3 regions of the Kineococcus gypseus genome follow, and region 3 is predicted to be linked to each of the others. Evidence: riboswitches for the same ligand, from Rfam matches in the RefSeq annotation. Region 3 holds a riboswitch; each other region holds the start of a gene.
What was found. A riboswitch is a leader RNA that binds a small molecule or an ion and turns the genes downstream of it on or off. The one in region 3 is predicted to bind thiamine pyrophosphate.
Positions count from the first base shown of each region.

Region 1: linked by a shared signal. The riboswitch ahead of thiO (glycine oxidase ThiO) and the one ahead of ACRYMN_RS13215 (ECF transporter S component) in region 3 are both predicted to bind thiamine pyrophosphate.
Region 2: linked by a shared signal. The riboswitch ahead of thiM (hydroxyethylthiazole kinase) and the one ahead of ACRYMN_RS13215 (ECF transporter S component) in region 3 are both predicted to bind thiamine pyrophosphate.

Region 1 covers NZ_JBJLRD010000042.1:18,551-21,809, reverse strand. Annotated here, with positions in the region: gene ACRYMN_RS15270 (EAL domain-containing protein) at 1-175, shown strand, start outside; gene ACRYMN_RS15265 (YdeI/OmpD-associated family protein) at 185-793, shown strand; gene thiE (thiamine phosphate synthase) at 821-1,501, opposite strand; TPP riboswitch at 1,534-1,643, shown strand; gene thiO (glycine oxidase ThiO) at 1,633-2,769, shown strand; gene thiS (sulfur carrier protein ThiS) at 2,766-3,011, shown strand; gene ACRYMN_RS15245 (thiazole synthase) at 3,008-3,259, shown strand, end outside.
Region 2 covers NZ_JBJLRD010000009.1:79,225-82,483, reverse strand. Annotated here, with positions in the region: gene thiD (bifunctional hydroxymethylpyrimidine kinase/phosphomethylpyrimidine kinase) at 1-495, opposite strand, end outside; gene thiE (thiamine phosphate synthase) at 492-1,160, opposite strand; gene thiM (hydroxyethylthiazole kinase) at 1,157-1,987, opposite strand; TPP riboswitch at 1,980-2,073, opposite strand; gene ACRYMN_RS05205 (GGDEF domain-containing protein) at 2,138-3,259, opposite strand, start outside.
Region 3 covers NZ_JBJLRD010000032.1:27,411-30,669, forward strand. Annotated here, with positions in the region: gene ACRYMN_RS13200 (NAD-dependent epimerase/dehydratase family protein) at 1-990, shown strand; gene ACRYMN_RS13205 (DUF4235 domain-containing protein) at 1,061-1,354, opposite strand; gene ACRYMN_RS13210 (hypothetical protein) at 1,370-1,510, opposite strand; TPP riboswitch at 1,581-1,684, shown strand; gene ACRYMN_RS13215 (ECF transporter S component) at 1,736-2,353, shown strand; gene ACRYMN_RS13220 (ATP-binding cassette domain-containing protein) at 2,346-3,259, shown strand, end outside.

The DNA.
Region 1 (3,259 bases), on a different contig from region 3:
CGTGTGCGTGCTCGACCAGCGACCGCGCACGCTGAACAGCACCCAGCAGCAGACGCTGCGCGCGCTGGCGCGCGCCGCCGGCGCGCACCTGGGCTCCCTGGCGGCCCCCGCCCCGCCCGCCGTCCCCGCCCCGGCCCCGGGCGGTGTCGGCGGTGGTGTCGGGGGCGGCACCTAGCGTGGAGCCGTGACCGGGAGCGGGGAGCTTCAGGAGCTGGTCGTCGCGGACGCCGCCGCGCTGCGCGCGTGGCTGCTCGAGCACCACGCCACCTCGCCGGGGGTGTGGCTGGCGCTGGGCCGCAAGGGGGGCACGGTCACGTCGCTGACGTGGCAGCAGGCCGTGGACGAGGCGCTGTGCGTGGGCTGGATCGACGGGCAGGGCCGCAGGCGCGACGAGCACACCTCGCTGGTGCGCTACACCCCGCGCGGGCCGCGCAGCGCCTGGTCGCAGCGCAACGTGGCGAACGTGGCCCGCCTCGAGGCCGAGGGCCGGGTGCTGCCGGCGGGCCGCGCGGCGGTGGCCGCGGCGCAGGCCGACGGGCGCTGGGCGGCCGCGTACGCGCCCCCGTCGGAGGCCGAGGTGCCGGACGACCTCGCCGCCGCGATCGCCGCCGACCCGGCGGCGCGGGCGATGTTCGAGGTGCTCACGAGGACGAACCGCTACGCCCTGATCCACCGCCTGGGCTCGGTGAAGCGGGCCGAGACCCGCGAGCGCCGCATCGCGCAGTTCGTCGCGATGCTCGCGCGCGGTGAGACCCCGTACCCGCAGCGCGCCCGGCCCGCACCGCCGTCCTGACCGCGCCCGGCTCAGCCGGCGGCCGGCTCAGCCCGCGGCCGGTCCCGGCAGCGCGCGCAGCAGCGCCGCGACGGCCCCGGCCGGGTCGTCCGCCTCCGTCACGGCCCGCACCACGACGACCCGCCGCGCGCCGGCGTCCACGACCTGCTCCACGGTGGACGGGTCGATGCCGCCGATGGCGAACCAGGGGGTGGCGCCGGCGCTCGCGGCCGCGTGGCGCACCAGCTCCAGGCCGGTGGCCGCGCGGCCGGGCTTGGTCGGGGTGGCCCAGGTGGGGCCCACGCACGCGTAGTCCACGTCCGCGTCGGCCACCGCGGCGTCGAACTGCGCCGGGGAGTGCGTCGAGCGGCCGATCACCGTCGCCGGCCCCACCAGGGGCCGCGCGGCCGCCGGCAGCAGGTCCCGCTGGCCCAGGTGCAGCACGGGCGCGCCGGCGGTGGCGGCCACGTCGGCGCGGTCGTTGACGGCGTGCAGGCGCCCGTGGCGGGCGGCCGCGGCGGCCAGCACCTGCAGCAGCTCCAGCTCCTCGGCCGCCTCCAGGTGCTTCTCGCGCAGCTGCACGACGTCCACGCCGGCGGCCAGCACCGCGTCGAGGAACTGCTCCAGGTCGCCCTCGCGCCGGCGCGCGCCGGTGCACAGGTACAGGCGGGCGGCGCGCAGCGCCGCCCGCGGGTCGGTGGTGGCGGGGGTCCCCGGGGCGCTCGGCACCCGCGCGAGTGTGCCAGCAGCCGCAGGTAGGGTGAGCGCACCACGGGAGCCCGGGATCGCGGGCTGAGAGGGCGAGCGCACTCGCCGACCGTCGAACCTGCTCCGGGTCGTGCCGGCGGAGGGAGGGTGCCGTGCTGACGTGCGACGTCGTCGTCCTGGGGGGCGGCGTGGTGGGCACCGCGTGCGCGTGGCGGCTGGCCGAGCGCGGCCGCTCCGTGGTCCTGGTCGACCCCGACCCCGGCGAGGGCGCCTCCCGCGCCGCCGCCGGGATGCTGGCCCCCGTCAGCGAGCTGCACCACGGCGAGCACGACCTGCTGGGCCTGGGGCTGCTGGCCGCGGAGGGCTTCGCCCGCTACGCCGCCGAGGCGGCCGCCGCCTCCGGCTCGCCCGTCGCGCACCGCGCCTGCGGCACGCTCGTGGTGGCCCTGGACGCCGGCGACCGCGCCCGCCTGGCCGACGTGCGCCGCACCCAGGAGCGCCTCGGGCTGGACGTGCGGGCCCTCAGCGGGCGGGAGTGCCGGCGCCTGGAGCCGCTGCTGGACCCGGCCGTCTCCGGCGGGACCCTCGTGCCCGGCGACCACCAGGTGGACCCGCGCTCGCTGCTGCGGGCGCTGCGCACGGCCGCCGGGCGCCGCGGTGTGCAGGTGCTGCCCGCGCGGGGGGAGGTCCTGCGGGTGGGCGGGCGCGCGGTGGGCGTGCGCCTGGCCGGCGGCGGGGAGGTGCGCGCGCCGCTGGTGGTGCTGGCCACCGGGGCGCGCGCGCAGGCCCACGCGCCGGTGCGCCCGGTCAAGGGGCAGGTGGCGCGGCTGCGCATGCCCGAGGGGGAGCACGTGCTGCAGCGCACCGTGCGCGGCGTCGTGCGCGACCGCGACGTCTACCTCGTGCCGCGCGAGGACGGCGAGCTCGTCGTCGGCGCCACCAGCGAGGACCGCGGCTTCGACGAGACCGTCACCGCCGGCGGCGTGCACGACCTGCTGCGCGACGCGCAGGCCCTCGTGCCGGCCGTGGCGGAGCTGGAGCTGGTGGAGGTGCTGGCGCGCTCGCGCCCCGGCTCGCCCGACAACCTGCCGCTGATCGGGTTCGGCGAGGTGCCCGGGCTGCTGCTGGCGGTGGGCCACCACCGCAACGGGGTGCTGCTGTCGGGGGTGACGGCCGACGCGGTCGCCGACCTCGCCGACGGCGTCGAGGTCCCGCCCGAGGTCGCCGCGTGCGACCCGGGCCGGTTCGGAGCGCGGGCCGCGGCCCGCGAGGAGGTGGGGGTGCGGTGAGCGGGTTCGAGCGGGCGGTCCTGGCGGAGCAGCTGGAGGTGCTGGTGAACGGCGAGGCGCTGCGCGTGCCGGACGGCGCCAGCGTCGCCGACGTGGTGGCGGCCTTCGCCCCCGGGCTGGAGGCCGGGCGCGGCACGGCGGTGGCGCTGGGCGAGGAGGTGGTGCCCGCCGGGGCGTGGGGGTCCACGCCCGTGGCGGCGGGGGACCGCCTGGAGCTGGTGCGGGCGGTGGCGGGCGGGTGAGCGCGCCGACGCTGCGCGCCACCGCGCACGACCCGCTGACCATCGCCGGGCGGGAGTTCACCTCCCGGCTGATCACCGGCACCGGCGGCGCCGCCAACCACGACGTGCTCGAGCGGGCGCTGCGCGCCTCGGGCACGGAGCTGACCACGGTGGCGCTGCGCCGGGTGGACCCCGCCGCGCGCGGCTCCCTGCTCGACGTGCTCGAGCGCGCCGGCGTGCAGGTGCTGCCCAACACCGCCGGGTGCCGC
Region 2 (3,259 bases), on a different contig from region 3:
CAGCTCCTCGGCCTGGGCGGCGACCTCCTCCTCGTCGCGGGCCGGCTCGGCGCCCAGCAGCACCGCCGCCTCGGGCACGTTGGGGGTGACCAGGTCCGCCAGCGGCACGAGCTCGTCGCGCACGGCCGCGACCGCGGAGGCGTCCAGCAGCCGGTCGCCGCTGGTGGCGACCATGACGGGGTCCACCACGAGCGGGCCGGGGCGGCGCTCGCGCAGCACGGCGGCCACCGCCCGGGTGATCGCCGCGTCGGCGAGCATCCCGGTCTTGGTGGCGTGGACGGTCACGTCGTCGAGCAGCACCTCCAGCTGCTCGCGCACGAACGCGGCGGGCACCACGTGCACGGCGGCGACGCCGCGGGTGCTCTGCGCGGTCAGCGCGGTGAGCACGGCGGTGCCGTAGGCGCCGAGCGCGCCGAACGTCTTCAGGTCCGCCTGCACGCCCGCTCCCCCGCTGGGGTCGCTGCCGGCCACGCTCAAGGCGACGCGCGCGCTCACCGGGCCACCCCCGCACCGGACGGCGCGGCCCACGCGGCGCGCAGGGCTGAGGCGGCCGCGCGCGGGTCGGGCGCCGCGCACACCGCGGAGACGACGCAGACCCCGGCCACGCCGGTGCCGCGCAGCTCGTGCAGGTTCGCGGCGCCGATCCCGCCGATGGCCACGCACGGGGTGCCGGCGGCGGCCTCGACGACGGCGCGCACGCCCCCGGCGCCCAGGGGGGCGGCCGCGTCGGTCTTGGTGGGCGTGGCGTGCACGGGCCCGACGCCGAGGTGGTCCACGACGCCGGGGGGCACCGCGCGCGCCTGCTCGACGGTGGAGACGGACAGGCCCAGCAGCATCTGCGGGCCGAGCAGGCGGCGCACGTCCTCGGCGGGCAGGTCGGACTGGCCCAGGTGCACGCCGTCGGCGCCGGCGACCAGCGCGACGTCCACGGCGTCGTCCACCAGCAGCGGCACGCCGGTGCCCTCCAGCACCTCCTGCACCGCGCGCACCAGGGCCAGCAGGTCGCGGTCGCTCGCGCCCTTCTCGCGCACCTGCACCGCGTCCACCCCGCCGGCGACGGCGGCGCGCACCACGGCGGGCACCCCGCGCGGCCCGCACAGCGCGCTGTCGGTGACCAGGTACAGCGACGGGACGCGCGTGGACGGCACGCGCGCGCTCACGCGAGCCGCCCGCCGCGCTCGACGTCGGCGCGCAGCGCGGCGGCGTCCACGGCGTCGAGCTCGTCGACCCACGCGACGGCGAAGGAGCCGGGCCCGCCGGCGCGGGCGGCGGCGCGCTCGGCGGCCAGCGCCACGTGGGCGTGCGCGGTCACCGCCCCCAGCAGCGGGTCGCCGGCCGCGGCGGTGCACGCGGCGACCAGCGCGCCCAGCGCGCAGCCGGCGCCGGTGGTGCGCGTCAGCAGCGGGGAGCCGCCGCGCACGCGCACCTCGCGCCCGCCGTGCACGAGGACGTCCACCTCGCCGGAGACGGCCACGACGCCGCCGGTGCGCTCGGCGAGGCGGTGCGCGGCGGCCAGGGCGTCCTCGGCGCCGGCGGTGGAGTCCACCCCGCGCCCGCCGGTGCCGGAGCCCTCCAGGCCCAGCACCTCGGAGGCGTTGGCGCGCACCACGTCCGGGCGGTGCTGCAGCAGCTCGCGGGCCACCGAGGTGCGGAAGGCCAGCCCGCCGACGGCCACGGGGTCCAGCACCCACGGGGTGCCGGCCCCGCGCGCCGCCTCGGCCGCCAGCGCCATGGCGCGGGCCCGCTCGTCGTCCAGGGTGCCGACGTTGACCAGCACCGCGGAGGCCAGGCGCGCGAACTGCGCGGCCTCGCGGGGGTTGTCGACCATCGCGGGCGCGGCACCGGCGGCCAGCAGCACGTTCGCGGTGATCGTGGTGACCACCGAGTTCGTCAGGCACTGCACCAGCGGGTGCTCGCGGGCGACGGCGTCGCGGACGTCCGCGACCTGCTGCGCGCTCGGGCGCGCGGGGGTACTGACGGCTCCCACGCCGTGACATCCCTTCGTCAGCACTACCTGCGTCAGGTTCGACGGGTGTGATCTCAGCCCCTCGCGGGGCACCCCGTGTCGGTCGCGAACCTAGCACCGGCGCGGCGCGCCCCCGGGAGGGGGCGGGAGGGGCGGGGAGGGCGGGGGCGGCTAGCGCGCGACGGCGCCGGGCAGGGCGACGTCGCTGACGACGGTGGTGTCGCGCCCGGCGGCCTTGCCCTCGTACAGCGCCAGGTCGGCCAGGGCGATCACCTCGGCGGCGCTGAGGCCGGGCTGCCACTGCGCGACGCCGATCGTGCACGTCTGCCCGCGCGGGACGACGGCGCGGATGCGGTCGGCCACGGCGCGCGCCCCGGCGGCGCTGCACCCGGGCAGCGCCAGGACGAACTCCTCCCCGCCCCAGCGCGCCAGGGTGTCCACCTCGCGCAGGCACCCGGAGGCGGCGGTGGCGAACTCCTGCAGCAGCGCGTCGCCGGCCAGGTGGCCCTGCGTGTCGTTGTAGCGCTTGAAGTGGTCCAGGTCGACCAGGCAGAAGGACAGCGGCAGCCCCGAGCGCACGGCGCGGGCGATCTCCTGCGCGGTCGTCTCGTCCCAGCGGCGCCGGTTGGCCAGCCCCGTCAGCGGGTCGCGCTCGGCGGCCAGCGCCAGCTGGGTGAGCAGGTCGGCGCGCTCGATGCCGTGCGCGGCCTCCAGCGCCAGCACGGACACCAGCGCCCGCGCGGGGGCCGGCAGCTCCGCCAGGGGCTCGCGCCAGCACATGACGAGCAGCCCGGCGGTGCGCCCGCCCGCGGTGGTGATCGGCTGGTGGGCCGCCGAGGCGGCGCCGGGGAGGGCGGGCGGGCCGACCTCGAAGCGCGGCTCGCCGCTGCGGAACGCCTCGGTGAGCGCGCCCCCCTCGCCCGCGGGCACGGAGAGGGCGGTGGCGCCCTCGCCCCACACGGCGCGGGTGACCAGCGCGCCGCGCCCGTCGGGCTCGACCAGGTGCACCGCGTCGGCGCCGGTGGTGCGGGCGGTCACCTCGCACAGCACCTCGCGGGCGTCCTCGGCGGCGTTGAGGGAGCGCAGCGCCCCGCTGAGCAGCTCGGCGCTCTCGGCCTGCCGGCGCGACTCCTCCGCGCGGGCGCGCACGTCGGCCAGCAGCGCGTCGCGCTCGTCGCGGCCCAGGGCGAGCACGAGGCCGATGACGGCCGTCACGCACGCGAAGGCCTGCACCACCAGGGCGCGCAGCGCCGGGTCGGCCACGCCGGCGAACGGGCCGTGGCCGAGCAGGGT
Region 3 (3,259 bases):
GTGGCGCTGAGGGTGCTGTTCCTGGGGGGCACGGGGGTCATCAGCTCCGCGTGCGCGGCCCTGGCCGTCGAGCGCGGGGTGGACCTGACCGTCCTGAACCGCGGCGGCTCGGCGGCCGAGCGGCCCCTGCCCGAGGGGGTGCGCCGGCTCACGGCCGACGTGCGCGACGTCGCCGCCGTGCGCGAGGCGCTGCGCGGGCACGAGTTCGACGTGGCGGTGGACTTCCTCGCCTTCACCCCCGAGCACGTCGCCGCCGACGTGGAGACCTTCCGCGGGCGGGTGGGGCAGTACTGGTTCGTCTCCAGCGCCTCCGCCTACCGCAAGCCCGTCGGGCACCTGCCCATCACCGAGTCCACGCCGCTGTGGAACCCGTTCTGGCAGTACTCCCGTAACAAGATCGCCTGCGAGGAGCTGCTGGCCCGCGCCCTGCGCGAGGACGGCTTCCCGGCCGCGGTGGTGCGCCCCAGCCACACCTACGACCGCACCTCGGTGCCCCTGGACGGCGGCTGGAGCGCCGTGGAGCGCATGCGCCGCGGCGCGCCCGTCGTGGTGCACGGCGACGGCACCTCGCTGTGGGTGCTCACCCACCACGCCGACTTCGCGCGCGGCTTCGTGCCCCTGCTGGGCGAGCCGGCCCTGACGGGCGAGGCGGTGCACATCACCTCCGACGAGGTCCTCACCTGGGACGCGGTGCACCGCGCCCTGGCGCGCGCCGCCGGGGTGGACGAGCCGCTGCTCGTGCACGTGCCCTCCGACGCCATCGCCCGCGACGACCCCTCCCGCGGGGAGAGCCTGCTGGGCGACAAGGCGCACTCGGTGGTCTTCGACAACACCAAGGTCAAGCGCCTGGTGCCCGGCTTCGCGGCCACCACCACCTTCACCGCCGGCGCCCGGGAGATCGTCGAGCACCACGACGCGACCGCGCGGCTGCGCCGCGCCGACCCCGGGGCCGACGCCCGCCACGACCGCCTCGCCGCCCGCTGGGGCTGAGCGCGGCCGCGGCGGGCGCCGAGGGCTCCAGGCGTCGAGGACCTCGGACCTCGGGCCTCGCGGCGCGCTGTCAGACGTCGCGGCCGTCGCGCCCGGCGCCCAGGCCGGGGGGCTGCTCGCCGAAGCTCTTGCGGTACCACACCGCCGCCTGGCGCTCCACGAGCAGGCGCGTCACGCCGATGATCGCCCCGGAGGCCAGCGCCCAGGCCACCGCCTCCCTCCACGCCACGTCCGGGTCCTCCGGGTTGTCCGGCGGCGGGCTCTTCGTCAGCGTCACCCAGACCTTCCGCGTCACGCGGCTCGCGACCGCGGCGGAGAGCACTCCTGCCCCGGGACCCACCAGCTTCCAGATGATCGAGCTCATGGCGAGCACCCTGCCCTAGAGCAGGTCGAGGAACCAGCGCAGCGCCGGCAGCAGCGCCGTGGCGGCCGCGCCGAGCAGCGCCACGATGAGCACGACGGTGATCAGCCGCACCCCCCGGGAGGGGCCGCCGTCGGGTCCACGCAGGTGTCGCAGCACGCCCCCATCCTCCCCGACGCCGGCCCGGCGCCGGCCCGGCGCGGGACCCGTGCCGGGGGGTAGGGTGTGCCGCGAACGACAGGGGAGCGCCGCGGGGCGCTGAGAGTGCGGGCAGCCGCAGACCCTCGACCTGATCCGGTTAGCACCGGCGTAGGGAGTCGGGTACCACCTCGATCCGGGGCCGCGTGCGCCCCGGGTCCCCCTCCTGGGACCCGGGAGGACACCGTGAGCACCACCTCGCTGCAGAAGTCCGCGCGCCGCCCCGCCGGCCGCTGGCGCACCGTGGACGTCGTCACCACCGCCGTGCTCGGCGTCGCGTTCGGCGTCGTCTTCTGGGGCTGGGACCAGGCGTACAACGTCTTCAGCCCGGCCTTCAACGTCTTCGCCCCCCTGGCCGGCCTGGTCGCCGGCGTGTGGCTGCTGCCCGCCGTCGTGGCGGCCCTCGTGGTGCGCCGCCCCGGCGCGGCCCTGCTCGCGGAGGTGGTCGCCGCCACCGTCGAGGCCCTGCTGGGCAACCGCTGGGGCGGCGGCGTGCTCATCTCGGGCGTGCTGCAGGGCCTGGGCGTGGAGATCGCCGTGGCGGTCTTCCTGTGGCGGCGCTGGAGCCTGGGCGTCGCCGTCCTCGGCGGGGTGCTGGCCGCGGCCCTGGAGGTCGTCGCCTACGAGTGGAGCGTCTACTACGCCGACTGGGGCTTCGACTGGAAGCTCGTCTACCTGGGCTTCTTCGCGCTCTCCGGCGCGCTGGTCGCCGGCCTGGGCGGCTGGGCGCTGGTGCGCGCGCTGGCCCGCGCCGGTGCGCTGTCCGCGTTCGCCGCGGGCCACGAGCACCGCCGGCGTGGCTGAGGCGGTCCGCCCGGCGCCCGCCGCGCCCGCGGCCCTGCGGGTGCGCGGGCTGGTCGTCACCCCGCCCGGTGCCGCCGCGCCCGTGCTGCGCGACGTCGACCTCGACGTGCCCGCCGGGCAGCGGGTGCTGCTGGCCGGGCCCAGCGGCTCGGGCAAGTCCACCCTGCTGCGCGCGCTGGCCGGCGTGCTGGAGGAGGCGCCCGGCGGCGAGCCGGTGGCCGCCGGCGAGGTCCTCGTCGGCGGCGCCGCGGCCCGCCCCGGCGCCGCCGGGCTGCTGCTGCAGGACCCCCTCGACGCGGTGGTGGCCGCCACCGCCGGGCGCGACACCGCCTTCGGGCCGGAGAACCTCGCCCTGGCGCGCGAGGAGGTGTGGGAGCGCGTGGCGCGCGCCCACGCCGCGGCCCGCTTCACCGCCGGGCGCGAGCGGGAGGTGGCCACCCTCTCCGGCGGCGAGCGCCAGCGACTGGCCCTGGCCGGGGTGCTCGCGCTGCTGCCCGGGGTGCTGCTGCTGGACGAGCCCACCTCGATGCTCGACGCCCCCACCGCCGCGGCGGTGCGCGCCGCCGTGCTGGGGGCCGCCGCCGGGCGCACCCTCGTCGTCGTCGACCACGACCTGGCCGGGTGGGCGCCGCACGTGGACCGCGTCGTGCTGCTGGGCCGCGACGGGCGCCTCGCGGCGGACGGCCCGCCGGCGCGGGTGCTGACCGCCGGCGCCGGTCAGGGGGAGCTGTGGCTGCCCGGTGCGCCCGCGCCGCGCCCGGCCGACGTGCCCGCCGGCCTGCTGACCCCGCGCCTGCCCGCCGGCGGGCCCCTGGCCGGCGACGCCCTCACCGGCCGCGGCCTGGGCCTGGTGCGCCGGCGCCGCGGGCTGCGCCCCTCCGCGCCGGCCGCGGTCCTGACGGGGGT